2 regions of the Solibacillus sp. FSL K6-1523 genome follow, and region 1 is predicted to be linked to the other one. Evidence: a T-box and tRNA genes for the amino acid it is inferred to sense, from the RefSeq annotation. Region 1 holds a T-box; the other holds one or more tRNA genes.

Evidence for each region. The T-box of region 1 lies ahead of tyrS (tyrosine--tRNA ligase). A T-box ahead of a tRNA ligase gene usually reads a tRNA of that ligase, here a tRNA-Tyr.
Region 2: it encodes a tRNA-Tyr, which carries the amino acid that the T-box ahead of tyrS (tyrosine--tRNA ligase) is inferred to sense. The anticodon was not compared.

Annotation. Positions count from the first base shown of each region.
Region 1 is NZ_JBBOSU010000001.1:3,290,901-3,305,694, reverse strand. Features, by position in the region: gene argJ (bifunctional ornithine acetyltransferase/N-acetylglutamate synthase) at 1-182, shown strand, start outside; gene argB (acetylglutamate kinase) at 145-921, shown strand; gene MHI10_RS15905 (acetylornithine transaminase) at 918-2,051, shown strand; gene MHI10_RS15900 (transglycosylase domain-containing protein) at 2,220-5,081, opposite strand; T-box leader at 5,208-5,413, shown strand; gene tyrS (tyrosine--tRNA ligase) at 5,483-6,754, shown strand; gene MHI10_RS15890 (PstS family phosphate ABC transporter substrate-binding protein) at 6,859-8,028, shown strand; gene MHI10_RS15885 (Yip1 family protein) at 8,128-8,745, shown strand; gene rpsD (30S ribosomal protein S4) at 8,878-9,480, opposite strand; gene MHI10_RS15875 (sensor domain-containing diguanylate cyclase) at 9,887-11,821, shown strand; gene MHI10_RS15870 (GAF domain-containing protein) at 11,899-12,378, opposite strand; gene hisJ (histidinol-phosphatase HisJ) at 12,392-13,195, opposite strand; gene ezrA (septation ring formation regulator EzrA) at 13,337-14,794, shown strand, end outside.
Region 2 is NZ_JBBOSU010000001.1:3,780,265-3,795,058, forward strand. Features, by position in the region: gene MHI10_RS18185 (response regulator transcription factor) at 60-752, opposite strand; gene MHI10_RS18190 (flavin-containing monooxygenase) at 855-2,474, shown strand; gene MHI10_RS18195 (glucose 1-dehydrogenase) at 2,481-3,248, shown strand; gene MHI10_RS18200 (alpha/beta hydrolase) at 3,324-4,280, shown strand; tRNA gene MHI10_RS18205 (tRNA-Leu) at 4,479-4,560, opposite strand; tRNA gene MHI10_RS18210 (tRNA-Cys) at 4,611-4,684, opposite strand; tRNA gene MHI10_RS18215 (tRNA-Gly) at 4,702-4,776, opposite strand; tRNA gene MHI10_RS18220 (tRNA-Gln) at 4,784-4,858, opposite strand; tRNA gene MHI10_RS18225 (tRNA-His) at 4,887-4,962, opposite strand; tRNA gene MHI10_RS18230 (tRNA-His) at 5,009-5,084, opposite strand; tRNA gene MHI10_RS18235 (tRNA-Trp) at 5,117-5,190, opposite strand; tRNA gene MHI10_RS18240 (tRNA-Tyr) at 5,202-5,285, opposite strand; tRNA gene MHI10_RS18245 (tRNA-Thr) at 5,292-5,367, opposite strand; tRNA gene MHI10_RS18250 (tRNA-Phe) at 5,387-5,462, opposite strand; tRNA gene MHI10_RS18255 (tRNA-Asp) at 5,487-5,562, opposite strand; tRNA gene MHI10_RS18260 (tRNA-Met) at 5,566-5,640, opposite strand; tRNA gene MHI10_RS18265 (tRNA-Val) at 5,658-5,733, opposite strand; tRNA gene MHI10_RS18270 (tRNA-Glu) at 5,756-5,830, opposite strand; tRNA gene MHI10_RS18275 (tRNA-Ser) at 5,849-5,940, opposite strand; tRNA gene MHI10_RS18280 (tRNA-Asn) at 5,949-6,023, opposite strand; rRNA gene rrf (5S ribosomal RNA) at 6,038-6,153, opposite strand; rRNA gene MHI10_RS18290 (23S ribosomal RNA) at 6,273-9,199, opposite strand; tRNA gene MHI10_RS18295 (tRNA-Ala) at 9,439-9,514, opposite strand; tRNA gene MHI10_RS18300 (tRNA-Ile) at 9,548-9,624, opposite strand; rRNA gene MHI10_RS18305 (16S ribosomal RNA) at 9,721-11,276, opposite strand; gene MHI10_RS18310 (nucleotidyltransferase-like protein) at 11,624-12,517, opposite strand; gene MHI10_RS18315 (YgzB family protein) at 12,795-13,145, shown strand; gene perR (peroxide-responsive transcriptional repressor PerR) at 13,265-13,711, opposite strand; gene MHI10_RS18325 (D-2-hydroxyacid dehydrogenase) at 13,906-14,794, opposite strand, start outside.

The sequences.
Region 1 (14,794 bases):
GCACTACAATGGTTGAAAATGGTGAGCCAATTAAATTCTCAGAAGAAGAACTGATTGAAATTTTAAAGCAACATGAAGTAAAAATTTACGTGTCACTCGGAGTAGGAGAAGGGCACGGCTTTGCATGGGGGTGTGATTTAACTTATGACTACGTTCAAATCAACGCATCATACCGCTCGTAAAATGGTTATCAAGCTAGGTGGTAGTACATTAGAGGGGCTTAACGAGGCCTTCTTTCGTAATTTTAAAGCATTACAGCAACAGGGGATTCAACTCATTATTACACATGGTGGGGGACCTGCGATTAATCGCGAGCTTGCAGCAGCAGGAATTGAATCGCACACGGTTAATGGCTTACGTGTAACGAGCGAGGAAATGATTGGCACTGTCCAATCGACGTTAATCGGAAAAGTAAATCCGGCACTTGTCCATGAGTTAACAGCGGCTGGAATTGCTGCTGTTGGATTAAATGGTTTTGATGGAAACTTAATAGAATGTAATTTTCTTGATGAATCTACATATGGTTATGTAGGTGAGGTTAAATCCGTTCAGACACGTATATTGAATGCGTTATCAGCAGCAGGTATTGTTCCTGTCATTGCCTGTATTGGCACGACGAAAGAAGGGCAAGCATTAAATATTAATGGCGATACGGTTGCGAGTGAGATTGCGTTAGCTGTTGGTGCAGATCGTTTACTACTCGTAACTGATGTCGCAGGAATCCGTATTAATGACGAATACCAAACAGAAGTAACGCCGACACACATCGCGCAATGGATTGAGGAAGGTCATATTTATGGTGGGATGATTCCAAAAGTGCAAGGAGCATTAAATTGCTTAACAGCGGGAATTCCATCTGTGCAAATTGTAAATGAAACGTTAACAGGGACAACTATATTAAGTGAGGAGCTAATCCAATGAGTGCATTATTTCAAAATTATGCAAGAAGACCGATCGCGATTGTTGAAGGGAAAGGAACTGAAGTTTTTGATAGTAATGGAAAACGTTATTTAGATTTTACGAGCGGGATTGCTGTGTGCAGTTTAGGTCATGCACACCCGGCGATTGTTGAAACAGTTCAAAAACAAAGTGAAAAGCTATGGCATATTAGTAATTTATTCGAAAGCCCAGGTCAAGAAAAATTGGCAACGAGCCTTGTGAAAGATTTACATCTGTCGTATGCCTTTTTCTGTAATAGTGGTGCGGAGGCAAATGAAGCGGCGATTAAGCTCGTTCGTAAGCATACTGGTAAGCATAAAATTATTGTGTTCGAGAAAAGTTTCCATGGTCGTACATTCGGTGCAATGAGTGCAACTGGGCAAGATAAAGTACGCAATGGCTTTGGTCCACTTGTGAGTGAATTTATTACATTGCCTTTTAACGATGTAGAAGCGTTAAAGGCAGCAGTAGATGGTGAAACGGCTGCGATCATGCTCGAAATGATCCAAGGTGAAGGTGGCGTAAACGCGGTATCAGCAGAATTTGCTCAGGCAATTCATGATATCCAGCAATCAACAAATGTTTTAGTAATTGTTGATGAAGTGCAAACAGGAATTGGTCGAACAGGAACACGCTTTGCATTCGAACAAACGGTCCTAAAGCCAAATATCGTTTCAATGGCAAAAGGATTAGGTGGCGGCTTCCCAGTCGGCGGTATTTTAGGAACAGCCGATTTATTCGATACGTTTAATGCAGGGACGCACGGTACGACGTTTGGTGGAAACCCACTAGCTGTAGCTGTAGCGCAAACGGTAATTGATCACGTATTTAATGAGGTTTTTTTAGCGACAGTGCAGCAAAAATCAGCCTACTTGACTACTAAGCTGAAAGAAGCCTTCCCAGAAGAAAAATATTCAGTGCTAGGAAAGGGCTTAATGCTAGGTTTCGGCTTTGGTGAGGAAGTGGCACCCTATATTACGGCGCTCGATGAAGCAGGATTGCTAACGGTTGCAGCGGGTCCGAAAGTCATTCGTTTATTGCCACCGTTGACAGTTTCTGAGCAAGAGATTGATGAGGCGGTAGCTATTTTAAAATCAGTTATTCTAAAATAATAAAATCTGCTGAGGTTTAAATTGATTTAGCATGTGTTTAAATCTAGGTTGAATTCAGTGTATATTTTCCATTCCAGCCCCCTCTTAAAGAAGAGAAGAATTTTTGCTAAAGCAAATTAAAAAAACATCATTTCAGGCCTAAGCCAGAAATGATGTTTTTTATTATAGTTATTGCCAGTTTGTATCAGGATCTTCAATAGGTTCGTCGATGCCTGGTTCTGTTGGTATCATATCATCCTCTATCATGTCACCTGGATTTGTATTTTCTTCAGGAACTGTAGGGATTTCGATAATTTCGCCAACTTCATTTGAATGGCGGGATTCAAAACCTGTAATATCTACTGCGACAACGACATAACGTACACCTGGTGTAGTTTTAAAGCTTTTATTTTCATAAGATTTAAGTGAAGTGACGAATGCTCGTCCACCATTTGTCATACTATATACACGGTAACCGACGATATCGTTTGAACCAGAGTTCGTCCAAGTTAATATGCCATTGCTTAGTGCCGCTGTTACAGGGCTTGGAGAAACGCTATCTGCTTGGAATGTTGAACCAGAAACGACCGTATTCCCCGAGCTAGAAGGTAATAGTTTGGAAGTATCTCCACCTAATTTACCTAACATGTGATCAGCAAATGCTTGGTTTAAACCAAAGCCACCTCTTCCAACGAATTCTGGTGGTGTTTTAGAAAGCGCTGCATAAGACTTCCCATTTATGACAACCGAAGAAGCAGATGTAAAGCTATCATCAGGTTGCGTTGGTAAAAGCATATTTTTATTAAATAAATCGGACGTAACAAATCCCGCATTGGCACAAGAAGTGGATGGCGCTAAGCCGGAAATTCCACAAAATGATGCGTTTACGACATTCTCTGGTTTTTTGAACGTTTCTTTTGTCCCTATTAATTCTGGATTTACTTTGTATAAGCTATTCATATATTTTGCCCAAAGTGTGTTGACACGAGCACTTGGGTGTTGATACGTATTATTGAAAGCATATAAAGTACGTGGCTGATCATAACCTAACCAAACACCAAGTGAAATATTTGGATTATAGCCAACTAACCAGACGTCTTTATGATCTTGTGTTGTCCCTGTTTTAGCCGCAAAATCAGAAGAGAAACTTAATAAGCTCTTCGCTTTTGTTGCTGTTCCGCCGTTTGTTAATACGCCGCGCAACATATCTGTCATCATATAAGCAGTTTCTTCTGAAAATACATCTACAGGCTCTGATTTCTGTTCGAAAATAGTATTCCCATCCAAATCTTCAATACGTTCAATCATGTAGGCATCAATAAATTTCCCTTTATTCGCAAAGGTAGCAAAGGCATTCGTATTTTCTTCAACTGAAGCGCCGTGGGTAATTCCACCAATTGAAGTTGAAAGATTGACAAAATCACCTTCCGTTAATCTTGAGAAGCCCATTTTCTCTAAAAATGTAGCAGGGCGTCGATCTAAAATCGAATCATATAAACGAAGCACCGGTAAGTTTTGCGATGTTTTGACTGCTTGGCGCGCTGAAATAATACCGAGTTCCTGAGTTGGATTGTAGTTGACTGGTTCGTAGTTATCATAGCTACGTTTAAACTTCACATCAACGACTGGGCTACCTGCACCGATAACACCGTACTCTAGAGCTGGTGCATATGCGAGCAGTGGCTTCATCGTAGAACCGTTTGAACGGAATGCCCTTGTAGCGTGATTTAATTGTTCTAATTGATGATCACGTCCACCAACGAAGCTTAATATTTTTCCTGTCGTATTTTCGATAACGATACTACCAGTTTGTACAGGTACATCCACTTCAATTACTTCCCCAGTTTCAGGGTCTTTTACTTTTTTCTTATACGTTTGACCATATAATTTGAATTCATTTGTTACTTGTTGCATCGCATCATACATATCTTTATTAATTGTTGAATAAATACGATAACCGCCTGAACGAATTGTTCGGTCAGCTAAGATCATGTATTTATCTTCAAGATTTTTTTCTTCTTTTAGTCTTGCAGGGTCAATCCCATCTTTTTCAGCGAGAATCGTGGCGAAAATCTCTTTAGCGCGTTCTTCTAACTCAGCTGTTAACCACGGGTATTTATCTTCTGGACGTTCTTCACGCTCTCTAAAGTCTTGCGTAATATCATAAGCAATTGCGTTGTCATACTCACTTTTCGTAATGTACCCCGCTTCATTCATGCGATACAAAACGGTTTTCATTCGGTCAATTCCGTGCTGCGTACCTTCCTCACTTTTACGCTCTCCTTTATTAGTAAAAGGCGTATATTTAAAAGGTGCTTGTGGAATACCGGCAATATAAGCGGCTTGTGGTAGGGATAATTCAGCAGCAGAAACACCGAAAATACCTTGCGCCGCCGTTTCAATCCCAGCAATATTCCGACCGGATGCATTTCGACCATAAGGAATGATATTTAAGTAAGCCTCTAAAATTTCTTCCTTTGTCATAAAGTATTCTAAACGTAATGCAAGTAAAATTTCCTTTGCTTTACGCTCATAGGATACTTCGTTTGTTAATATTTGGTTTTTTATTAATTGCTGTGTTAACGTTGATCCACCTGTTTGTGTTGAGGAGTTCGATACGTCCTGTAACAGACCGCGAATAACTGCTTTTGGTACAATCCCGTTATGTTCTCGGAAATATTCATCCTCAGTTGCAAGGACGGCATTAATAACATTAGGTGATATATTGGCAAGTGATGTTTCACGGCGGTCTAAATCAGTACGGATTTTCCCGATGTAAATATCATTTGCGAAATAAAGCTCACTTGTTTCTTCATAGCTGAAAATTTCCTCGCGCATTTCTTCTTTTGAACGGAGTGGCTCCTCCTTAACGAGTGATGCAAAATAACCAGCGCCAACGCTCACCATAAAAATGGTTGAGGCAGCTAGGAATATAATCGTTAAAAGAGTAAGGTTCCAAAAAACGCCACCCGCTATACGGAAATGACGCATCCATTTTGAAGAAGCAAGGATCTCGATTTTTTTATTTAATTGTTCGAGCCATTCTTTCACTTCATCGACCTCCTAAAAATCTGGACGCAATTACGCCTAGGCGTAATTGATTATAGCATATTTGATTCTGAAACGAATATAATTATTGACATAGTACAAATATTGAGTAGAATAAGGAATATAAAATTTCAAACAATGAAGAGTTTGCAGTAATGAATTCATTCCCTGACTTAGAGAGCTAGCGGTTGGTGAAAGCTAGACACAGTGTATTCATGAAGTACGTGCTTAGAGTTTGGACGGGTCGTTTCGATATAAACGCTTAAAGTGGAAGGAAGTTTTTCCTTCAAGCCGGGTGGTACCGCGTTAAATTATACTTATTTGACGTCCCTGCATGCAGTTTGCGTGTAGGGACGTTTTTTCATGCCCTTACATGCAAAAAAACACATGTAAAAGGAGAGATTTTGATGAACGAATTAATTCAAGACTTACAATGGCGCGGGTTATTATACCAACAAACAGATGCAGAAGGTATGGAAAAATTATTAAACGAGCAAAAAGTGTCGTTATATGTTGGGGTAGATCCAACAGCTGATTCCATGCATATCGGTCATATTGTCCCGTTATTAACATTACGCCGCTTCCAACAAGCAGGGCATACACCTGTTTTATTAGTGGGTGGAGCAACAGGAACAGTTGGGGATCCATCGGGTCGTTCAGAAGAGCGCCAATTACAAACGATGGAGCAAATTGATCAAAACGTACAAGGTTTAAAGAAACAGATGGAGCGTTTATTTGATTTTAATTCGGGTTCTAAAAACGCAGCAAAGCTTGTGAATAACCATGACTGGGTTGGTCCATTGTCATTAATTGATTTCCTACGTGATTACGGAAAACTAATTAACGTCAACTACATTTTAAATAAAGATACAGTAGCATCACGCCTTGATTCAGGTATTTCATTTACTGAATTTGCGTACACATTAATTCAAGGAATTGACTTCAATCATTTATACGATCACCACAATGTTCGCATTCAAGTAGGTGGTTCGGACCAATGGGGGAATATTACTACTGGGTTAGAAATGATACGTAAAACACATGATGAGCATGCGAAAGCTTTTGGGATTACGATTCCATTAGTAACAAAAGCAGATGGAACAAAATTCGGTAAAACAGCAGGTGGCGCGGTTTGGTTAGATGCAGAAAAAACATCGCCTTATGAGTTCTACCAATTCTGGATTAATGCAGCGGATGCAGATGTTGTGAAATACTTAAAAATCTTCACATTCTTATCGCATGAAGAAATCGAAAGCTTAGCGGTAAGTGTGGAAGAAGAGCCACATTTACGTAAAGCACAAAAAGCATTAGCAGAAGAAATGACGCGTTTAATTCACGGAGAAGCGGGCTTAGAGGCAGCAGAGCGTATTACAAAAGCATTATTCTCAGGCGACATAAAAGCATTATCTATTGATGAAATGAAAGTTGCCTTTGCGGGTATTCCTTCTGTTGAAGTAGAAAAAGTGGACGAAAACATCGTAGAATTAATCGTTGCAGCAGGCATTTCGTCGTCAAAACGTCAAGCGCGTGAAGATGTGACAAATGGAGCGATTAGTGTTAATGGTGAAAAGGTGACGGATTTAGAATATGTTGTGGACGGCAAAGATCGTTTAGAAGATGCTTTCGCAATTATTCGACGCGGTAAGAAAAAATACCATATGGTGAAATTCGTATAAAATCATAAAATATAAACGTCTCAGAAAATAATCTGAGGCGTTTTTTGCATGTTAATAAAAGGATATTTATGTTAAAATTGGGGTTGTTAAAAGGAGAGTGGAGAATGGAAAAGAAATCATACATCATACCGATTTTTGGAGCTATTATTGGATTTATAGGAGGATGTTTTTTTACATTCATACTAGTATTCATTACTTTATTCAGCGGTGCAATACATTATATCCCGCTTATAATCGCACTTGCAGCAGTACTCTATATTGGCTTTGTACTACATAGTTTTGACTTTTTCACTAGGAAGAAGGTGGCAAAAGTTTTTTGGACATTCGCGCTCGGTGTGTTGGGCGTTACGGCAATGCAACCGATTTTTCACTGGTTTGATAACCGAATTCCGACAGTTGATGCCGAAGTGAATATTTATCAGTACGAGCCTTTTGTCAAAGGGAATCAGGTTGAAAAACTACCACAAGTTGCATCATTACAGCTGCAAGAACCATTACCAAAAATAGATGGTGCAACGGCATTGTATCCGCTGTATGCAGCTTTTGTTCAAGCAGTCTATCCTGAAAAAATGTATAATCCCTATTCAAGTGAAGTGATGGTCAATCAAACACCCGATGCGTATGCTAATTTACTTGAAGGAAAAGTAGATATGATTTTTGCGGCGGGTCCTTCCGAGCAGCAAATCCAACGCGCGCAGGCAAAAGGAATGGAACTTAAGCTAACACCAATTGGAAAAGAGGCCTTCGTATTTTTTGTGAACGCAAAGAACAATATAAATAATTTAACTTTGGAACAAATTAAAGACATTTATGCAGGAGAAATTACGAATTGGTCTCAAGTTGGAGGTAAAAAGGATGCCATTCGTGCTTTTCAAAGACCTCAAGATAGTGGGTCTCAAACAGCTTTACAAAGATTAATGGGTGACAAACCGATTGTGGAAGCGCCTTCTGAAAATATCGCTACAGGTATGGGAGGAATTATTAATGAAGTATCAAAATATAAGAACTATAAAAATGCCATTGGTTATACTTTCCGTTATTATTCGAATGAGATGGTGCGGAGTAAAGAAATTAAATTATTGGAAATTGATGGGGTTGCACCTACAAAAGAAACAATACGCGCAAATACGTATCCAATTACTTCGGATTTTTATATCGTAACGACAGGTGATGAGAATACGCATGTTCAAGCATTTATTGACTGGATTTTATCGGAAGAAGGCCAAAGATTAGTTGAGCAAGCGGGATATGTCCCTGTTACCGAATACGAGTAAAAGAAACGAAATACTTTTGTCTGTTCGATAACTTTGAATCACTTTAAAAATACCAGTATAATAGATTTTGTATTATTATTTTTAGGAGGTTCTATTTTGGTGGAGCAACAAATGCAACATGTCGATGATCGGCATACTATTTTGAGTATTGCCGTTAAACCGCGGGATACGATTCAGTATGTATTACAAACAAAAAATTTACCGTACTTTATTATTGTCGGGTTAATTGGAATGTTTAGTAGCAATATAATGGGCTTTTTAGGGACGTCAGCTTACGCGCAAAATACATTAGGTGCTATCGTTTCGGCTTCGTTTATGTCGAGCTTTTTACTGTATTTTGTATCGACTTTCATTGTAGCGGGAGTATTGCTAGGATCTGCAAAAATATTAGGCGGTCAAGGAAACTTTAAGGAAATGTTCCGTGTTATGAGCATTACGATGATTCCATATATTTGGATTTTACCATTGCTGCTATTTTGGATGCAATTTTCTCCTCAATCGTATTTCATTGTTTCCTATATTGAAATGAGTTTAGGGGATGCGATTTTACAATTTGTTGGGGGCATCTTTATTATCATCGCAAGTATTTGGACATATGCTTTAACAATTATCGGCATTTCGGAAGTACATAAAATTACAAAATGGCGTGCTTTTTTCGCCTCGATTTTAGTAGTCATTGTCCTATGTGCGATTTTGGTGTTTACAAAACTTGTGTAGTAAAATGAATTTAAAAAACGGTCAATCCATTTACAAGGATGACTGTTTTTTTATAGCTCAAGCAATTTAAATGAAAAAACTCCCAAACACTTGATAAACAAGGTTTGAGAGTTTTGTTTGAATCGCGGAAAATTAACGAGAGTAGAACTCTACGATGAATTGTTCGTTGATTTCAGAAGATAATTCAGAACGCTCTGGTAAACGTACAAATGTACCAACTTTAGAGTCGCCATCGAATGATAGGTACTCAGGTACGAAGTTGTTTACTTCGATTGATTCAGCAACAACTGTTAAGTTAGCTGATTTTTCGCGTAGTGCAATTGTTTGACCAATTTTCACTGAGAATGATGGAATATCAACGCGTTTACCGTCAACTAAAATGTGACCGTGGTTAACTAATTGACGAGCTGCACGACGAGTGCGAGCTAAACCTAAACGGTAAACTAAGTTGTCAAGGCGTGTTTCTAATAAGATCATGAAGTTTTCACCATGACGACCTGGTAATTTACCAGCTTTAAGGTAAACGTTTTTGAATTGACGTTCAGTCATACCATACATATGACGTAATTTTTGTTTTTCAGTTAATTGTAGACCGTACTCTGATTTTTTTGAACGAGAGTTTGGACCGTGTTGACCTGGTGCGTAAGGGCGTTTAGCGATTTCTTTACCTGTTCCGCTTAATGAAATACCAAGACGACGAGAAAGTTTCCAAGATGGACCTGTATAACGAGACATAATTTTGTCTCCTCCTTTAAATTTGGTTTTTGTTGTAAAAGAAAAACCAGCTGTACCCAACAAAAAAGGTATTCTATTTTCACGTATCTTCGCCCATGCAGCCGAAAGGGTTACGCAATACACCATCCTATATTAAAATAGAAGGAATAAAATACAAACAATTTAGTCATACAACTACTGCATTCATTTTACACAACTAGTATTGTAACTTTTATTATAATTTTAGTCAATGGAGAAGTATAACAAGGAAAATATAAGCATATAAATATAGTAGGATACGCTTTAGTTAAAATGACCTATAGGTGAGCTTGAAATAACGGATATTCCAATTGATTATGAAATATGTACAATAAATTAGAAAAAAAATCCATAATTTTATAGTCAAATAGACACGATAAGTGTATACTTGATTTTAAGTGAAATAGTATTTGATTCGGTAAATGTGAAAGAAAAAGGTGATTTAATGGTAGTGCATCAAAAGATGATAGAAAAATTTAAATCTGATGTCCTGAGTCTTTGTATTAATTCAAAAGAGGATTTGAATAATTTTGAAGATTATTTCTCATTACTTAATAAATGTTTGACTAAATTTTTTGGTGTAGAAGAGTGCTTTCTTTTCATAATAGAAGGTGAAACTTTAAAACCATTACACAAGGAAATTATAGAACAAACTATCAAGTTACCTTTAGCTTTTAATTTATTTGAGGCTTCCTTTAATGATAGTAAAGTTGTTGAATTGCCTGCCTTTTTTAAAGAAAAGAGCCCTTTTATCGATTATACATCCATGATGCTCGTAAAATTGGAAGAAGCTCAACCAGAGGCAATCTTATTGTTTAAATGTAATCACGAACATCCGGAATGTTTATGTTTTAATCATACAAATGAAACCGTAACGGAACTTGCATCCGTTTTTAAGTATTTATATCAAACCTTTGCGATGCAAGTGAATGAGCAACAATATCGAAAATTATATAATATGACGGATTTATTCCATTCTACAATGGATATCGATATTATTTTAGAAAATGTGCTTGTAACGATTGAAGAGAATTTTCAAGATTTAGAAGTAGAGCTTATTTTATCAAATGATCAGGACCGACAAACACGAGTACGTATTAAGCCATTCGATTATTTATCGGAAAGAGCATCGACCGTGGAAGCATTCGTTTCGGGAGAGTTAAAGGAAGAAGTAGCTGAAGATTTAAATTGCCATTTGCTGAATGCACCCATTAAAGGACGCCAAGCAATTTACGGTATCCTACAAGTGAAAGCACCTCTAACATATGCTTTCTCAGATGCACAAAAAGAATTTATATGCATGCTAGCACAAGCGTCGGGGAACTCCCTCGAAAACGCAAAACTTTATCATCAATCACATCGCTTAATAAGTGATTTACAATTAATTAATGAAACGTCCCATCGTTTAAATATGAAGCTGAATATTAATGAAATGCTCACGTTTTTACAGAAACAGTTAATCAAATCATTCCAACCTATGGAAATTGGTTTCCTATTAAAAGAGAATGAATCCTTTGAAATATCAAATTCGTGTACAGCATTGTTTCAATCAATAGATGGAAGCAAGTATATTCAGCATGTGGAGAAGCATTTTGAAAATACGCAGGATCCTCTCTTTATAGCTGACTTCAGTCGATTACTTGAAGTAGATATCGAGTATAAATCGTTAATGGCAATCCCGATGATTGTGGAAGAAAAAATTAATGGGTTTAGTATTGTTCTTCACAAAGAGCCTTATTTTTTTTCATTTGACAGCTTTAAATTAATGCAGTCACTCATTCATCACTCGTCATTAGCCATTTCAAACTCCATTTTAAGAGATCAGTTACAAGAGATGGTGGACCGCGATCATTTAACGAAACTATTTACGCGCAATTACTCAGATAAATATATTATCAATTCATTAGAACAAGATGATTCAGGAATGTTCTTATTAGTTGATATTGATAATTTTAAAAAGGTTAATGATACACATGGGCATCAAGTTGGTGATGATGTTCTCGTACAAATTAGTTCAGAAATTTTAAACTTTGTCGGAACGAGGGGAATTTGTTCTCGTTGGGGTGGGGAAGAGCTATCGATTTATATTCCAAATATATTAGAGAATGAAGCACTGAAAATCTCAAAGAAAATTGTTGAAGTCGTACCAAAAGTGACGAGTCCAGCAGTGACTATTTCCGCGGGAATGATGGCGTGGAAGAAAGAAAACCGTCCGCATTTTCAACAATTTTTCCGCCAAGCCGATGTCGCGCTTTATTGTGCAAAAAATAGCGGGAAAAATAATGTGCGTGTATTTGAAGATTCAATGCAGTTACAATCATAAAAAATGGAGGCTTATTCGTTAATGTAACGGATAAGTCTCCATTTTTAATGCTCAAGTGAGCGTATTAATTTTAAGATTTACAAGTGTTTGCAAAGTGTTTGTACAAATTGCTCAAGCCCTAATTGATCCTCTTTTGAAAATCGTGCTTCAATAGGACTGTCAATATCTAAAACGCCAATTACTGTATCATTTTTAATGAGTGGAATGACAAGTTCTGATTTCGATGCTGCGTCACAGGCGATATGGCCCGGAAATGCATGCACATCATCAACGAGTAATGTTTGTTTTTGCATGGCGGATGAACCGCACACCCCGCGACCAACAGGAATACGTACGCATGCAGGTAAACCTTGGAATGGTCCAAGCACAAGTTCGCCATCGTTCATTAAATAAAAACCAACCCAATTGATACGATCTAAAAATTGATTCAATAATGCAGAGGCATTACTTAAATTTGCAATGCGATCTTGTTCACCATCTAATAATGTGTGTAACTGTCGGGAAAGTGTTGTATATTGCTCGTCAAGCGGACCTTCATAATTAATACGAGAAAACATAATGGACCTCCATTTATAATTTAATTTTTTGAGAAATCATCGTATAATGTTGATGTAAATCGTTTGCTGTATGGGCATCAGAGCCAAAAACAATAGGGAGTTTGATCGCTTGTGCGAACGCAACAAAATCCAATGGTGGATATGGTTCTTTACATAAGGGTTTACTTAAACCAGCACTATTTAAATCGAGCTCATAACCATTTTCCATCATTAACGTAAACAACGCTTCAATTTGGTGTTTGTCATCGATTTGGAGCGCATGTGCAAGTTGGAATTTATGGATCAATGTGGGATGACCAATCCTTTTTGGCTTAAAAGGTCCTAAATCGGCCTGAATGGACATTTGTACGGTGTCGTAATATTGAGAATACATTTCCTGAATCCCTCCAACCTGCTCAGCAAAATGTAAATACACATCTTCAGAAAAATCGATGCAATAATATTCGTCGTCGTGTTTTAAAAAGTGAACTGACAAAATAGCATCGTCTAAAAGTTTCCCGTATTCGTTCAAAAATTGGCGCGTTTCTGCTTCATATCCGACAATATAATCAATTTCTAAACCGATATTAATTTTAATTTGTGCTTTATAAGATTCTTTTAGGCGCTGAAGCTGTTCAAAATAATTATGTAATTGCGCCGTATTCATCCCGCTATCTTGCTCAGGTGTGGGATCGACAAAGTTTGCGGGTAGTGGTGCATGCTCGGTAAACGTGATTTCATCAAAGCCATTCGCAATTGCTTTTTCAATATATAATTCGAATGGATCAGAAGAACCGTGTGGACAAAATGGTGTATGAATATGACCATCTCTTTTCATTCGGATGCCCTCCTTTTGTACTAGGTTTTAAGAAGTTAGAAAAAACAGTGAAATAGTTCAACAAAACTATGAAAACATGGTATTATTAGAGTTACGTATATAGCCATTTTATTGATTTAAATTTGGAGTAGGGGGCTTACAATGATAAAGTATATCATCATTGTCGTCGTCATACTATTAGCATTATTAATTACAGGTTTAGTAGTAAGGCGCAAGCATAATGCAGAAATAGGACGATTAGAAAAAGAGAAGATGCAAATTCAGCATTATCCGATATTTGAAGAGCTTGCGAAAGTAAAAGCTTTGAATATGAATGGACAAACCGAAGAACTTTTTGAAGATTGGCGTAATCGCTGGTTAGACGTTGTGGACGTTCAAGTGACAAAGCTAGATGAAATGCTTTTTGATGCTGAAGAGTATATCGATCGTTTTAAATTTAAAAAAGCGACACTTATTGAGCGAGAAATTGAACAAGAGATTACAAAATGTGAACAAGTACGTGTAGAAATTATTACAGAGCTCGATGAATTAATAGGCAGCGAAGAAAAAAATCGTATTGAAATGGAACAACTGAAGGAATATTACCGTTCTGCACGAAAAACGATTTTAGCGCATCAGCATTCATTTGGGCCAGCGCTACAACAACTAGAGAAAAAAATAGAAGATTTCACACCGAAATTTGAAGAATTTGACGTATTAACGAAAGATGGAAACTATTTACAAGCGCGTGAGATCGTTTTACAGCTTAATAATGAAGCGCAAAATATCTTTAGTTTATTAAGTGAAGTTCCTACTTTATTGACAGATATCCAAGCGAAAATTCCAACTGCGATTCATGAATTGCGTAACGGACAGCGCGAGATGGAAGAACAAAATTATTATTTACGCCATTTAGAGTTAACGCAGTATTTAGATAATCTTGAAAAAGAATTGGATACATTGAAAATCGCGATTGCAGAATTAAATTTACAAACAGTCGCGCCACGTATTCAAGAAATTAACGATGAAATTGATAATTTTTATGACTTGCTGGAAAAAGAAGTACTTGCAAGAAATTATGTAGATCGTCATTGTTCTGCTATGTATAGCACAATTTCAGAAGTGATGCGTTTAACAAAAGAAATCAGTGATGAAGCTGCCTATGTTCAACATAGTTATCGATTGCAAGATAGGGAAGCTGAAATTCCGAGAGCGGGCTTAAAGCATTTAGAAGTTTTACAAAAGCGCTACGAATTATTATCGATTAGAGTGCAGGAAGAGCAATCAGCCTATTCCAGCTTGCAAGAAGAGCTTCGAGAAATTACAGAAGAAATTGAGCGAATTGCAGAAGAGCAAGAAAGTTTCTCAAATAACTTGAAAAATTTACGTATCGATGAAAATCAAGCGCGCGCCGATTTAGAGGGATTAAAGCGTTTATTACAAAATACGGATCGTATGATAAATCGTGCAAACATTCCGGGGATTCCGAGTGAGATGGATGCACGTATTGAAGAGGCGGAAGAGAAAATATTTATTGTTATGCAAAGCTTACAAGAAGTACCGCTAAATATTGTGCAAGTAAACCAAAATTTATTGGGCGCGAAGCAATGCATTGAAGAA
Region 2 (14,794 bases), 490 kb from region 1:
AACATTGGCTATTTTACATGACCGTTAATACGTCATTAAAGATCAAAGGACAGCTATTATTAAATCAACCCTAATTTATATAGCTTGACGATTGCTTCTACACGATTTTGTGCCTGTAATTTTTTAATTGCTGTTTTAATATATTGATTCACTGTTAAATCACTTATTTGAATGGAAGCGGCAATTTCTTTAGTACTTTCTCCTAACGCGACATGCTGCATGACTTCAAGTTCACGCTTACTTAAAGGGCACTTATTCGAAATTTGGTGTTGCGTTGCGAAGAGTTCCCCTGTTAAGCGACCGAAATATGTAAACGCTTCCAATAGAGTGTCAGAAATTTGAAAGTCTTCTTCAAATTCATCACCACATATATAACCTAAAGATACGTTACCATGAAAGATAGGTACGACGATAAATTGCTCAGATTCTCCATTTGAAATATATTTACTAGGCATTGATTTTAAATAGTCAACCCCTTTTACATAAAGCGCACGACGTTCCTGCAAAGCATCCATAATAATTGGTACGTTTCGAAGGTCTTCTACATAGTGTGTAATAAATTTGTAATCATTCAATCTAAATGCAATAATACCTTCTCCGATATGACCAAGTGGAGAATAGCGAAGTAAATAGCCACTTTTCACAGGAAAACTATTTTCGTATAAATCGAGCAATTGTACAAATAACTCCTCTTGCGACTGAATGCTACGTAACGATAAAAAGTCTTTCAAAAAGGTAGTAGTTAATTGCAAATTCATTCCCCCTTTAATTAGTATAGATTATCCTATTTAAGTGGAATTTTCAATTTTAAAACTATTCAGTAATATGATGGTACACTCAAAGGAGGAATTACGATGCAAATGAACAAGCAATTAGATGCAGTTGTTGTAGGTGCGGGGTTTGCGGGACTTTACATGCTTCATAAGCTTCGCGAATCGAACTTAAGCACCGTCGTTTATGAGGCTGGCGCAGAAGTTGGTGGTGTATGGTACTGGAATTTATATCCGGGAGCAAAGTGCGATATTGATAGTATTCATTATTGTTATACATTTTCCGAAGAGTTGTATAAAAAGTGGAATTGGACATCTAAATATCCACTGCAGCATGAAATTTTAAATTACTTAAACTATGTAACGGATGAGTTAGATTTAAAAAAAGATATTCAATTTAACACACAAGTTGTAGGTGCAACATTCGATGAACAACAAAACGTTTGGGTAGTACAACTGAAAAATGGAGAGGTCGTAACAGCCAAATACTTTATTTCCGCAGTCGGCTGCTTATCCGCAACAAATTTACCGAAGATTGAAGGAATTGAACAATTCCAAGGTGAAGCTTATCATACAGGAAAATGGCCAAAAAACTCTGTTGATTTTACGAATAAACGAGTAGGGGTCATTGGGACAGGCTCAAGTGGTGTGCAACTCATACCTGAGGTAGCGAAAGTTGCGGCGGAATTAACGGTATTTCAGCGTACAGCACAATATGTTTTACCAGCAAATAACTATGATTACACGCAGCAGTTTATTGAGGAGTCTAAAAATAATTACGAAGCAACTCGAAAGTTATTGCACTTCTCCTCATCTGGTAGTGCGATTACTATTCGCAATAAATCAGCTTTCGAAGATACAGCTGAGGAGCGCGAAGCTGCATTTGAAGAAGCTTGGACAACGGGCGGCTTTAATATGACGACCGTTTATAATGACCTAATGGTTAATGAACAAGCAAATGCATTTGTCTCAGACTTCATTCGTAACAAAATAAAGGCAATAATTCGAGATACTGATACAGCCGAATCATTGTTACCACAGTATATGTATGGTGTTAAGCGCTTAACTTTAGGGACGAATTATTATGAAACATATAATCGCTCGAACGTTCGTTTAGTCAATTTACGCAAAACACCAATTGAAAAAATTACTGCACAAGGCATCCAGACAACAACAGAAGAAATACCATTAGATGTCATTATTTATGCAACAGGCTATGATGGTATGACGGGACCACTATTACGAATGGACATTAAAGGGCGAAATGGCGTGTCATTAAATGAGAAATGGGAAGACGGTGGTAAAGTTCGAACATTCCTTGGTATCGCTACAAATGATTTCCCGAATTTCTTTATGATTACAGGACCAGAAAGCCCATCAGTTCTTGTCGTTATGCCAACTGCCATCGAGCAGCATGTTGATTGGATAAGCGATTGCATCAATTACTTAGAAAAACATGACATCGATGCAATTGAGCCATCGAAAGAAGCAGAGGATGCGTGGAGCGAACATACTCGAGAAGTGGCAGAAATGACACTGTATACGAAAGGTGATTCTTGGTATACCGGCTCCAATATTGAAGGTAAACCACGTAGCTTCCTTATTTATTTAGGAGGCTTTGACCATTACCGTGCCAAATGCGATGCAGTCGCTTCCTTACACTATGCAGATTTTCAATTATATTCATCTGTTTCAGAAAATTAAAGGAGTGTGAGTGATTTGTTATTACCAGGGAAAGTTGCAATTATAACAGGAGCAGCACAAGGTATTGGTAAAGCGACAGCTCAGTTATTTGTTGGGCACGGCGCAAAAATTGTTGTGGCAGATATCCAAATAGAAAAGGCGAATGAAACGGTAAAAGAAATTGTAGCAAGCGGCGGCGAGGCGATCGCGGTAAAAGTCGATATTACGTCCGCCACAGATGTGGATCAGTTATTTCAGCAAGCGATTGCAGTTTATGAAAAGGTTGATATCGTCGTAAATAATGCAGGTTTTATGGATGATTTTTCTCCTGTAGCGGATATACAAGACGATTACTGGAAGAAAATTATCGATATTAATTTAACAGGCACGATGCGTATGTGTCGCGCTGCTGTACAAGTATTTTTACCACAACAACATGGGGTTATCATTAACTTAGCGTCGGCGGCAGGTATGAGCGGATCACGAGCTGGTGTAGCCTATACAGCATCCAAACATGGCATCATTGGCTTGACAAAAAATACGGCATTTATGTACGCAGATCAAGGTATTCGTTGTAACGCGTTAGCACCTGGTGGGGTCAATACCGAAATGGGCACCGTTTTTAAAAATTCAAACGAATTAGGACAACGAAAAGTAGGTTCAGGCGCGATGAACGCACCTAAGTTGGCAGAGCCGAGTGATATTGCGAATGCTATTTTGTTGATGGCAAGTGAGCAGGCACGCTTTATTAACGGTGCAGTCGTTCCAGTTGATGCAGGTTGGCTAGCATATTAATAGGTTATAAATTCTCATTAAATATCATAAATTTCTATTAAATATAATAAAAGCGTTAACAAAGGAGGAGTATTCATGAATAAACGTGTTCACCCAGATTTACGAGGTTTGTTAGATGCATTTCCACCATTAAATTTTGAGTATTTAGGTGCGGTGCGCGAAGGGATGGCTAATTCACCAAAGCTACCAATTGCAGAAGATATGGGCGTAGTAGATCAAATGATTAATGGTCCAGACGGTGATCCACTACGCGTGCGCATTTATAAACAAAAAGGTGAAACAAGCACGTTACCAGCTTTACTGTGGATTCACGGTGGAGGCTATGTGATAGGCGTACCAGAAGGTGATGATGTGTTATGCGAACGTTTCGTCAAAGAGGCAAACTGTGTCGTCGTATCAGTCGATTACCGTTTAGCACCAGAACATCCATACCCTGCCCCGTTAGAAGATTGCTATAGCGCATTAAAATGGGTAGCTGACAATTGTGAAGCATTAAATATTGATCCAATTCGTATCGGCATTGCAGGTGCGAGCGCAGGCGGCGGCTTAACGGCGGCGTTAGCACTGTTAGCGAAAGACCGTCAGGGGCCAAGCTTAATTTTCCAAATGCCATTATATCCAATGATTAACGATTTAAACGATAGCTTCTCGAACAAAGAAATTACAGGTAACTACATTTGGAACTACAGCTTAAATGAAAGCGGCTGGTCTATGTATTTAGGCGATTTAAAAGACTCCACTAATATCCCATATCATGCAGCACCTGCTCGAGCTACAGTTGAAGATTTACATGGCTTACCTTACACATACACTTGTGTTGGCCAATTGGATCCGTTCCGCGATGAAACACTGCAATACGTAACCAAATTAGCACAAGCGGGCGTCGATGTAGACTTCCATTTATATGCGGGTGCATACCACGGCTTCGAGTCATTAAATCCGCATGCAAACATCGCAAACAAAACAATTCAAGAATATATTGATGCTGCAAAATATGGATTGAATCGAACGATAGAAGTAGAAGTAAAATAGGTGTGAAAGGAATCAAAAACACTGCTCAAACCGTTATATATAGAATCAGGCTCTTCATAGAAGTCGAGATGCACATCGGAGAAATAGTCGATGCTCCCATCTAATCCCCTACTTCATGTATCTTTGCAAATTTAGGCTTTTAGACAACAAAAAAGAGTCCTCAAATTAATGAGAACTCTTAATACGTCTGCACATAGATACCGATAGTCGGGGTCGAACCGACACTCCTCACGGAACGCGATTTTGAGTCGCGCGCGTCTGCCAATTCCGCCATACCGGCATATCAAAAAAAAGGAATAAAAAAAACCGGAATAACCGATTTAAAGTATATGGAGGCGGCAACCGGATTTGAACCGGTGGTAGAGGTGTTGCAGACCTGTGCCTTACCACTTGGCTATGCCGCCATATATAATTATATTTTTGGAGCGGAAGACGAGGTTCGAACTCGCGACCCCCACCTTGGCAAGGTGGTGTTCTACCACTGAACTACTTCCGCAAAAAAATGGCTGGGGAACCTGGATTCGAACCAGGGCATGACGGAATCAAAATCCGTTGCCTTACCGCTTGGCTATACCCCAATGAAGTAAATTAATATTTTATAAGAAATGGGGCGACTGATGGGAATCGAACCCACGAATGCCTGAACCACAATCAGGTGTGTTAACCACTTCACCACAACCGCCATTATATTATCTTATTTGAAATAAACCTTTAAACTAAATAAAGAATGGGGCGACTGATGGGAATCGAACCCACGAATGCCTGAACCACAATCAGGTGTGTTAACCACTTCACCACAACCGCCATTATATTATTTCGTTTGTTGTTTATTTAATTGGCAGGGGCAGTAGGAATCGAACCCACACTGACGGTTTTGGAGACCGTAGTTCTACCTTTAAACTATGCCCCTGCGATTGAAAATGGTGGTGGGGGACGGATTCGAACCGCCGAACCCTAAGGAGCGGATTTACAGTCCGCCGCGTTTAGCCACTTCGCTACCCCACCTATTAATGGTGCCGGCGAAAGGAGTCGAACCCTCGACCTACTGATTACAAGTCAGTTGCTCTACCAACTGAGCTACACCGGCAAATTACTTTTAAAAAATATGGTGGGTCAGGACGGAATCGAACCGCCGACACTTAGAGCTTCAATCTAATGCTCTACCAACTGAGCTACTGACCCATATTTTATGTATGAAATATAAAATGGCGGTCCCGACCGGGATCGAACCGGCGATCTCCTGCGTGACAGGCAGGCATGTTAACCGCTACACCACGGGACCATTTGGTTGCGGGGACAGGACTTGAACCTGTGACCTTCGGGTTATGAGCCCGACGAGCTACCACTGCTCCACCCCGCGATAATACTATTTTTTTATGGTGGAGGATGACGGGCTCGAACCGCCGACCCTCTGCTTGTAAGGCAGATGCTCTCCCAGCTGAGCTAATCCTCCATGCTGGATAATAAATGTTGAATGGTGACCCGTACGGGATTCGAACCCGTGTTACCGCCGTGAAAGGGCGGTGTCTTAACCGCTTGACCAACGGGCCAATGGAATTATTATAGTCTGGCGGAGAGTAAGGGATTTGAACCCTTGATGCAGTGTTATCCGCATACACGATTTCCAATCGTGCTCCTTCGACCTCTCGGACAACTCTCCAAGAAGAATGGCTCCGAAGGTAGGACTCGAACCTACGACCAACCGGTTAACAGCCGGTTGCTCTACCACTGAGCTACTTCGGAATATTGTTGTGTACGCCTAGCGATGTCCTACTCTCACAGGGGGAAGCCCCCAACTACCATCGGCGCTAAAGAGCTTAACTTCCGTGTTCGGTATGGGAACGGGTGTGACCTCTTTGCCATCATCACTAGACTATTTGAAAGACAATATTCATTATACCATTTACACTTAAAATGTCAAGTGTTATTAGTGATTTTTTATTTTATTCTTTCAAAACTGGATAAACGTTTCATTGAATTGTGCAATAAATTGTGGTTAAGTCCTCGACCGATTAGTATTCGTCAGCTCCATATGTCGCCACACTTCCACCTCGAACCTATCTACCTGATCGTCTTTCAGGGGTCTTACTTACTTGCGTAATGGGAAATCTCATCTTGAGGGGGGCTTCATGCTTAGATGCTTTCAGCACTTATCCCGTCCACACATAGCTACCCAGCGATGCTCTTGGCAGAACAACTGGTACACCAGCGGTGTGTCCATCCCGGTCCTCTCGTACTAAGGACAGCTCCTCTCAAATTTCCTACGCCCACGACGGATAGGGACCGAACTGTCTCACGACGTTCTGAACCCAGCTCGCGTACCGCTTTAATGGGCGAACAGCCCAACCCTTGGGACCGACTACAGCCCCAGGATGCGATGAGCCGACATCGAGGTGCCAAACCTCCCCGTCGATGTGGACTCTTGGGGGAGATAAGCCTGTTATCCCCGGGGTAGCTTTTATCCGTTGAGCGATGGCCCTTCCATGCGGAACCACCGGATCACTAAGCCCGTCTTTCGACCCTGCTCGACTTGTAGGTCTCGCAGTCAAGCTCCCTTATGCCTTTACACTCTACGAATGATTTCCAACCATTCTGAGGGAACCTTTGGGCGCCTCCGTTACTCTTTAGGAGGCGACCGCCCCAGTCAAACTGTCCGCCTGACACTGTCTCCTACCCCGCTAAGGGGCATGGGTTAGAAGTTCAATACAACCAGGGTAGTATCCCACTGACGCCTCCTTCGAAGCTGGCGCTCCGAGATCTCTGGCTCCTACCTATCCTGTACAAGTTGTACCAAAATTCAATATCAGGCTACAGTAAAGCTCCACGGGGTCTTTCCGTCCTGTCGCGGGTAACCTGCATCTTCACAGGTACTATAATTTCACCGAGTCTCTCGTTGAGACAGTGCCCAGATCGTTACGCCTTTCGTGCGGGTCGGAACTTACCCGACAAGGAATTTCGCTACCTTAGGACCGTTATAGTTACGGCCGCCGTTTACTGGGGCTTCAATTCGTAGCTTCGCTTGCGCTAACCACTCCTCTTAACCTTCCAGCACCGGGCAGGCGTCAGCCCCTATACTTCACCTTACGGTTTTGCAGAGACCTGTGTTTTTGCTAAACAGTCGCCTGGGCCTATTCACTGCGGCTCTCATGCGCTTGCACGCTCAAGAGCACCCCTTCTCCCGAAGTTACGGGGTCATTTTGCCGAGTTCCTTAACGAGAGTTCTCTCGCACACCTTAGGATTCTCTCCTCGACTACCTGTGTCGGTTTGCGGTACGGGCACCTCTCACCTCGATAGAGGCTTTTCTTGGCAGTGTGAAATCAGGAACTTCGTCCATACGGACTCGTCATCACAGCTCAACGTATTAGTGTGCGGATTTGCCTACACACACGCCTTACTGCTTGAACAGAGACAACCAACGCTCTGCTTACCCTATCCTACTGCGTCCCCCCATTTCTCAAACGGTGAGGAGGTGGTACAGGAATATCAACCTGTTGTCCATCGCCTACGCCTATCGGCCTCGGCTTAGGTCCCGACTAACCCTGAGCGGACGAGCCTTCCTCAGGAAACCTTAGTCATACGGTGGACGGGATTCTCACCCGTCTTTCGCTACTCATACCGGCATTCTCACTTCTAAGCGCTCCACCAGTCCTTCCGGTCTGACTTCAACGCCCTTAGAACGCTCTCCTACCACGCATCCATACGGATGCATCCACAGCTTCGGTGAATCGTTTAGCCCCGATAAATTTTCGGCGCAGCGTCACTCGACCAGTGAGCTATTACGCACTCTTTAAATGATGGCTGCTTCTGAGCCAACATCCTGGTTGTCTAAGCAACGCCACATCCTTTTCCACTTAACGATTACTTTGGGACCTTAGCTGGTGGTCTGGGCTGTTTCCCTCTTGACTACGGATCTTATCACTCGCAGTCTGACTCCCGTGTATAAATATCTGGCATTCGGAGTTTGTCTGAATTCGGTAAAGCGAGATGCCCCCCTAGTCCAAACAGTGCTCTACCTCCAGTATTCTCAATCACGAGGCTAGCCCTAAAGCTATTTCGGAGAGAACCAGCTATCTCCAGGTTCGATTGGAATTTCTCCGCTACCCACACCTCATCCCCGCACTTTTCAACGTACGTGGGTTCGGGCCTCCAGTAAGTGTTACCTCACCTTCACCCTGGACATGGGTAGATCACCTGGTTTCGGGTCTACGACCACGTACTAATTCGCCCTATTCAGACTCGCTTTCGCTGCGGCTCCGTCTCATCAACTTAACCTCGCACGTAATCGTAACTCGCCGGTTCATTCTACAAAAGGCACGCTATCACCCATTAACGGGCTCTAACTACTTGTAGGCACACGGTTTCAGGATCTATTTCACTCCCCTTCCGGGGTGCTTTTCACCTTTCCCTCACGGTACTGGTTCACTATCGGTCACTAGGTAGTATTTAGCCTTGGGAGATGGTCCTCCCAGATTCCGACGGAATTTCACGTGTTCCGCCGTACTCAGGATACATTCAAGAGGGAATGAGGTTTCACTTACAGGGCTTTTACCTTCTATGGCGGGCCTTTCCAAGCCGCTTCAACTATCTCATTCTTTTGTAACTCCGTATAGAATGTCCTACAACCCCAAAGAGCAAGCTCTTTGGTTTGGGCTCTTCCCGTTTCGCTCGCCGCTACTCAGGGAATCGAATTTTCTTTCTGTTCCTGCAGGTACTTAGATGTTTCAGTTCTCTGCGTCTGTCCTCAACACGCTATGTATTCACGTGAAGATACTATGCGATTAAACATAGTGGGTTCCCCCATTCGGAAATCTCTGGATCAAAGCTTACTTACAGCTCCCCAAAGCATATCGGTGTTAGTGCCGTCCTTCATCGACTCCTAGTGCCAAGGCATCCACCGTGCGCCCTTATTAACTTAACCTTCTGGCTTCCAATACACGGCATATTTCGTCGTCAGCTTCATTCGTTTAGTCAGTCATGTACATAGGTACGTTCCTTTCTTCACTCAATTGCTTCCTAGAACTACTTGTGTCTTGAAATCCTCAATTAGTTACTACTTATCAAAAGATAAGATTTAAGAACTTGCACGATCAATTTCTTGATCATTTGTTTGTTTATTGCTTTCAATGTCGTTTTATCCAGTTTTCAAAGAACAAGTTTTGGTGGAGCCTAGCGGGATCGAACCGCTGACCTCCTGCGTGCAAGGCAGGCGCTCTCCCAGCTGAGCTAAGGCCCCAATTTAATTAAGAGGTATATAAAGTAATTTATATGGTGGGCCTAAATGGACTCGAACCATCGACCTCACGCTTATCAGGCGTGCGCTCTAACCAGCTGAGCTATAGGCCCTCTTAGAAGTTATAAATTTCATTCATAAACCTTCAAAACTGAACAGCAAACGTTAATGTTTCATTCCCGAAGGAATGATTCCGAAAATATCCTTAGAAAGGAGGTGATCCAGCCGCACCTTCCGATACGGCTACCTTGTTACGACTTCACCCCAATCATCTATCCCACCTTCGGCGGCTGGCTCCATAAAGGTTACCCCACCGACTTCGGGTGTTACAAACTCTCGTGGTGTGACGGGCGGTGTGTACAAGGCCCGGGAACGTATTCACCGCGGCATGCTGATCCGCGATTACTAGCGATTCCGGCTTCATGTAGGCGAGTTGCAGCCTACAATCCGAACTGAGAACGGTTTTATCGGATTAGCTCCCCCTCGCGGGTTGGCAACCGTTTGTACCGTCCATTGTAGCACGTGTGTAGCCCAGGTCATAAGGGGCATGATGATTTGACGTCATCCCCACCTTCCTCCGGTTTGTCACCGGCAGTCTCCTTAGAGTGCCCAACTAAATGATGGCAACTAAGAATAAGGGTTGCGCTCGTTGCGGGACTTAACCCAACATCTCACGACACGAGCTGACGACAACCATGCACCACCTGTCACCGTTGTCCCCGAAGGGAAAACTGTATCTCTACAGTGGTCAATGGGATGTCAAGACCTGGTAAGGTTCTTCGCGTTGCTTCGAATTAAACCACATGCTCCACCGCTTGTGCGGGCCCCCGTCAATTCCTTTGAGTTTCAGTCTTGCGACCGTACTCCCCAGGCGGAGTGCTTAATGCGTTAGCTGCAGCACTGAGGGGCGGAAACCCCCCAACACTTAGCACTCATCGTTTACGGCGTGGACTACCAGGGTATCTAATCCTGTTTGCTCCCCACGCTTTCGCGCCTCAGTGTCAGTTACAGACCAGATAGTCGCCTTCGCCACTGGTGTTCCTCCAAATCTCTACGCATTTCACCGCTACACTTGGAATTCCACTATCCTCTTCTGCACTCAAGTTTCCCAGTTTCCAATGACCCTCCACGGTTGAGCCGTGGGCTTTCACATCAGACTTAAGAAACCACCTGCGCGCGCTTTACGCCCAATAATTCCGGACAACGCTTGCCACCTACGTATTACCGCGGCTGCTGGCACGTAGTTAGCCGTGGCTTTCTAACAAGGTACCGTCAAGGTAGCGCCAGTTACTACGCTACTTGTTCTTCCCTTGCAACAGAGTTTTACGAACCGAAATCCTTCTTCACTCACGCGGCGTTGCTCCATCAGACTTTCGTCCATTGTGGAAGATTCCCTACTGCTGCCTCCCGTAGGAGTCTGGGCCGTGTCTCAGTCCCAGTGTGGCCGATCACCCTCTCAGGTCGGCTACGCATCGTTGCCTTGGTGAGCCGTTACCTCACCAACTAGCTAATGCGCCGCGGGCCCATCCTGTAGTGACAGCGAGATGCCGTCTTTTAACATTCGAACATGAGTTCGAATGTGTTATTCGGTATTAGCCCCGGTTTCCCGGAGTTATCCCAATCTACAGGGTAGGTTACCCACGTGTTACTCACCCGTCCGCCGCTAACTTTCAAAGGTGCAAGCACCAATGAAAGTCCGCTCGACTTGCATGTATTAGGCACGCCGCCAGCGTTCGTCCTGAGCCAGGATCAAACTCTCCATAAAAGTTAGTTTGAAAGCTCATTTGCTTTGCTAGCGTATCAACATAAAGTTGATATCTATAATTTGTTTAAGTTCATCACTTAAACGTTTAAATCATTAACGTTTGCTTGTTCAGTTTTCAAGGTTCATTTTAAATGTGCGCTGTTTTTGCGACTTCTCTAATTTAACATTTTTGTTTTTCTTTGTCAACAACTTTTTTGAAAAAGTTATTTGAGAAGTTAATCTGTTAAAGTAAATCATTTTTTCGAGTACGTCTTAGCGACAATTAATATATTACAATACTATACAGCGTTTCGTCAACACTTTTTACAAAAAAATTCAGAGCGTATAAAAACGCTCTGTTAAATATACTATAAACCATATTCTCTTTCAACAAATTGCTTGTCTACGTAGTAATTTCTATGGAAAATAGCCTCATTCTTCGCAATGGTCGGTTCTACAAGAATTAATCCCTTTTCAATTAAGTATTCAACAAACACTTCTAAGTCTGTTGAATAGTAGCTTAATTCAGGATGATTATGCAATTCTTGAATTGTCCAACTCGGTTGTTCTAGCATTGTTTCTAATATATGTTGGCCACCATCATTCGTTCTTGAGTTAATTAAAAACTCTCCTGCAAGAAATAAAAGCTCTAAACGTTTTTCTAAACTTTCATTACTTAAAATCAATTCTTCATATAACTTATATATTGCGGGTTCAATTCTTTTCACTTGAGACCATACGACTACTTCTGGATATAAGCCACTATCAATTATCGATAAACGACCTAAATGATGGAGTAGTGCAACGACATGATTATAAGAATCTAAGTAATGACCACTTTCGAATAACTCTTTTCCTTCTTGATATCGACGAATTAATTTCGAAAATTGAATACCCGTTTTTAACTTTCGACCGAAAAACGGAAACTCTTGTAACTCGGATCGTAATTTAAATAAAAACTCATTTCGATCAAACATAATTTTACCAAAGAAAATCCAATCAACTAATCGCTTATTCGAACCAATAAAAATCCATTTACGTAATCGTTCTTCCGTTATAATATGCATCACTGTTTTCGAATCACCATATATATAGTGCTTAGAAAAAATAGGATGTTCTGCATCTTTTACTACAATAAGAAGAACTGCATCAAATGTATCTGTCGTATTTGGTGCATCCTCACGTTTATTAATTAAAATAACACCTAGTGTATCAGGTTGACTTGCACGTTCTTGGTATATTGGTCGCAAAATATGCTCCATCTTTCTCCTCCTCAATTATTACTTTTCTTATTGTCTTTTAATATAGTTGTAAAAAGTAGAGCACTATTCATAGTAATTCATACATTAAGGAATATCCTATCCTTTTTAAAACGGTCTTTCTACATATAATGTTTCATGCATAATTTCGACAACCTGATGAACAAACCCTTTAAAAACAACTTAAATAATTTGAATTATGGAATTAGAACCCTTATCCACTCTACTAAATGGATTCTATTCTATGTTATAGTATAGTTTAGATTGGGAGGCAAACTACATGAAAAAGTATAACAATAAAATTAATAAAATTCGCTCCTTTGCATTAGCACTTATTTTTATCGGCTTCGTTATTATGTACGGCGCTATTTTCTTTAGAGAAAATCAAATTTTAGTATTAATATTTATGTCACTCGGTTTGCTTTGTATTATTGGAAGTACGGCAGTTTACGGATGGATTGGGCTGTTATCAACTCGCGCAGTGCAAGTTGTCTGTCCGGAATGTGGTAAATGGACTAAAGTTTTAGGTCGTGTAGATTTATGTATGTATTGTAATGAACCACTTACACTTGATCCAAATCTGGAAGGGAAAGAATTCGATCAAAGTTATAATAGTAAAAAGAGCCAATAATCAAGCAACGTGCACTATTTAATGGTGCACCTTTTTTAATTGCGTAATTACGCTGAGATATAATTGATTTAAGCCCAAAATTAAACCTAGTAACTTAATCGTTACTAGGTTTTTAACTATTATAAAGTCTTTTTTGAACCATTTTCTACACACTCTGGGCAAGTACCATACACTTCTAAACGATGTGAATTCACTTTAAAGCCTGTCATATGTGCTGCAAATTGTTCTACCTCATTTAACCCTGGGTAATGGAAATCGACAATTTTACCACAGCTTTCACAGCTAATATGGTAATGATCTCCCGTTGCAAAATCGAATCGACTTGCAGCGTCACCGTAAGTTAATTCCTTCACTAAGCCCACTTCACGAAATACGCGTAAATTATTATATACTGTGGCAACGCTCATATTCGGAAACTTGTCAGCAAGTGCTTTGTATATATCATCAGCAGTAGGGTGAATCATACTTTGAATTAAATACTCTAAAATCGCATGACGCTGAGGAGTAATTCTTACACCAGTAGACTTTAACGTGTCCAGCGCATCTTTCAAATGCAGTTCAGACATCGTCATGCACCTCTCTTCATACATATTATTAATTTATAATTGTTATAAATAGTGTAGCTAATTCATCTACATCTTGTCAACAATTGCTTATTTAGATTTAACTTGATTCGAAAGTATTTCCATCCCATACTACCAATATCGTTAATTGAAAAAGGATCCCCCAAAATATGCCTTTCTTCAATTTCCATTCTCAATTAGTAACCGCGCAGCAAATTCATTTTGTTTTCTAAATTACGCTCACCGTTTAACCATTGCTCTAAGCTCGGTTTAAAAATTTCTAAACCGCGCTCCACATAACGAGAAGAATGACTTGAGAAATGTGGTGATAATGTAACATTTTCGCATGCCCAAAGTGGACTATTTGCAGGTAATGGTTCAATTTCGTATACATCTAATACTGCATGGGCTATTAGCTGTTCTTTCATCACTTGCACTAACACATTTGTATCAACTAAATCACCTCTGCCAAAATTCATAAAAATGGCTGATTCCTTCATTAATTTGAAATGTTCATATCCTAATAAATGCTTCGTATATTTTGTTGATGGGAGCATTGAAATAATAATATCCGCTTTCGGCAAATATTGTGCCATATCCCCTAATAAGTGTGTTTCATCCATATAAGGTGCTGCTTCCCCTGAACGGTTGCAACCAATTGTGTAAACATCAAATGCTTGTAGAATACGACCGATTTCACTACCAATCGCTCCAGGTCCAATAATCAATGCCGTACTCCCATTTAACTCTGACAAAGTCGTTTTTTTATTCCACTGACCTTTCGACTGCTGTTCATAAATAAATGGCAGGCCACGCTTTAATGCTAAAATATGTGCCAAAATAGATTCTGTCATCGGCTTTTTATGGATGCCGCGCACGTTAGAAACTAAAATGTCACTTTTGGCAATCGCTGCTGCTGGCATTTTTTCAACCCCTGCCGAAGCTACGAAAATCCACTCCAAATTTTGCGCCTCGTCGACCAATTGCTCCGTTAAATCCTCACCATACGTTACTAAAATTTGCGCCTCTCGCAAATTAGCTACATCTAATTTTGAATCAAATTTAAAATCTACTTGTGGAAACTGC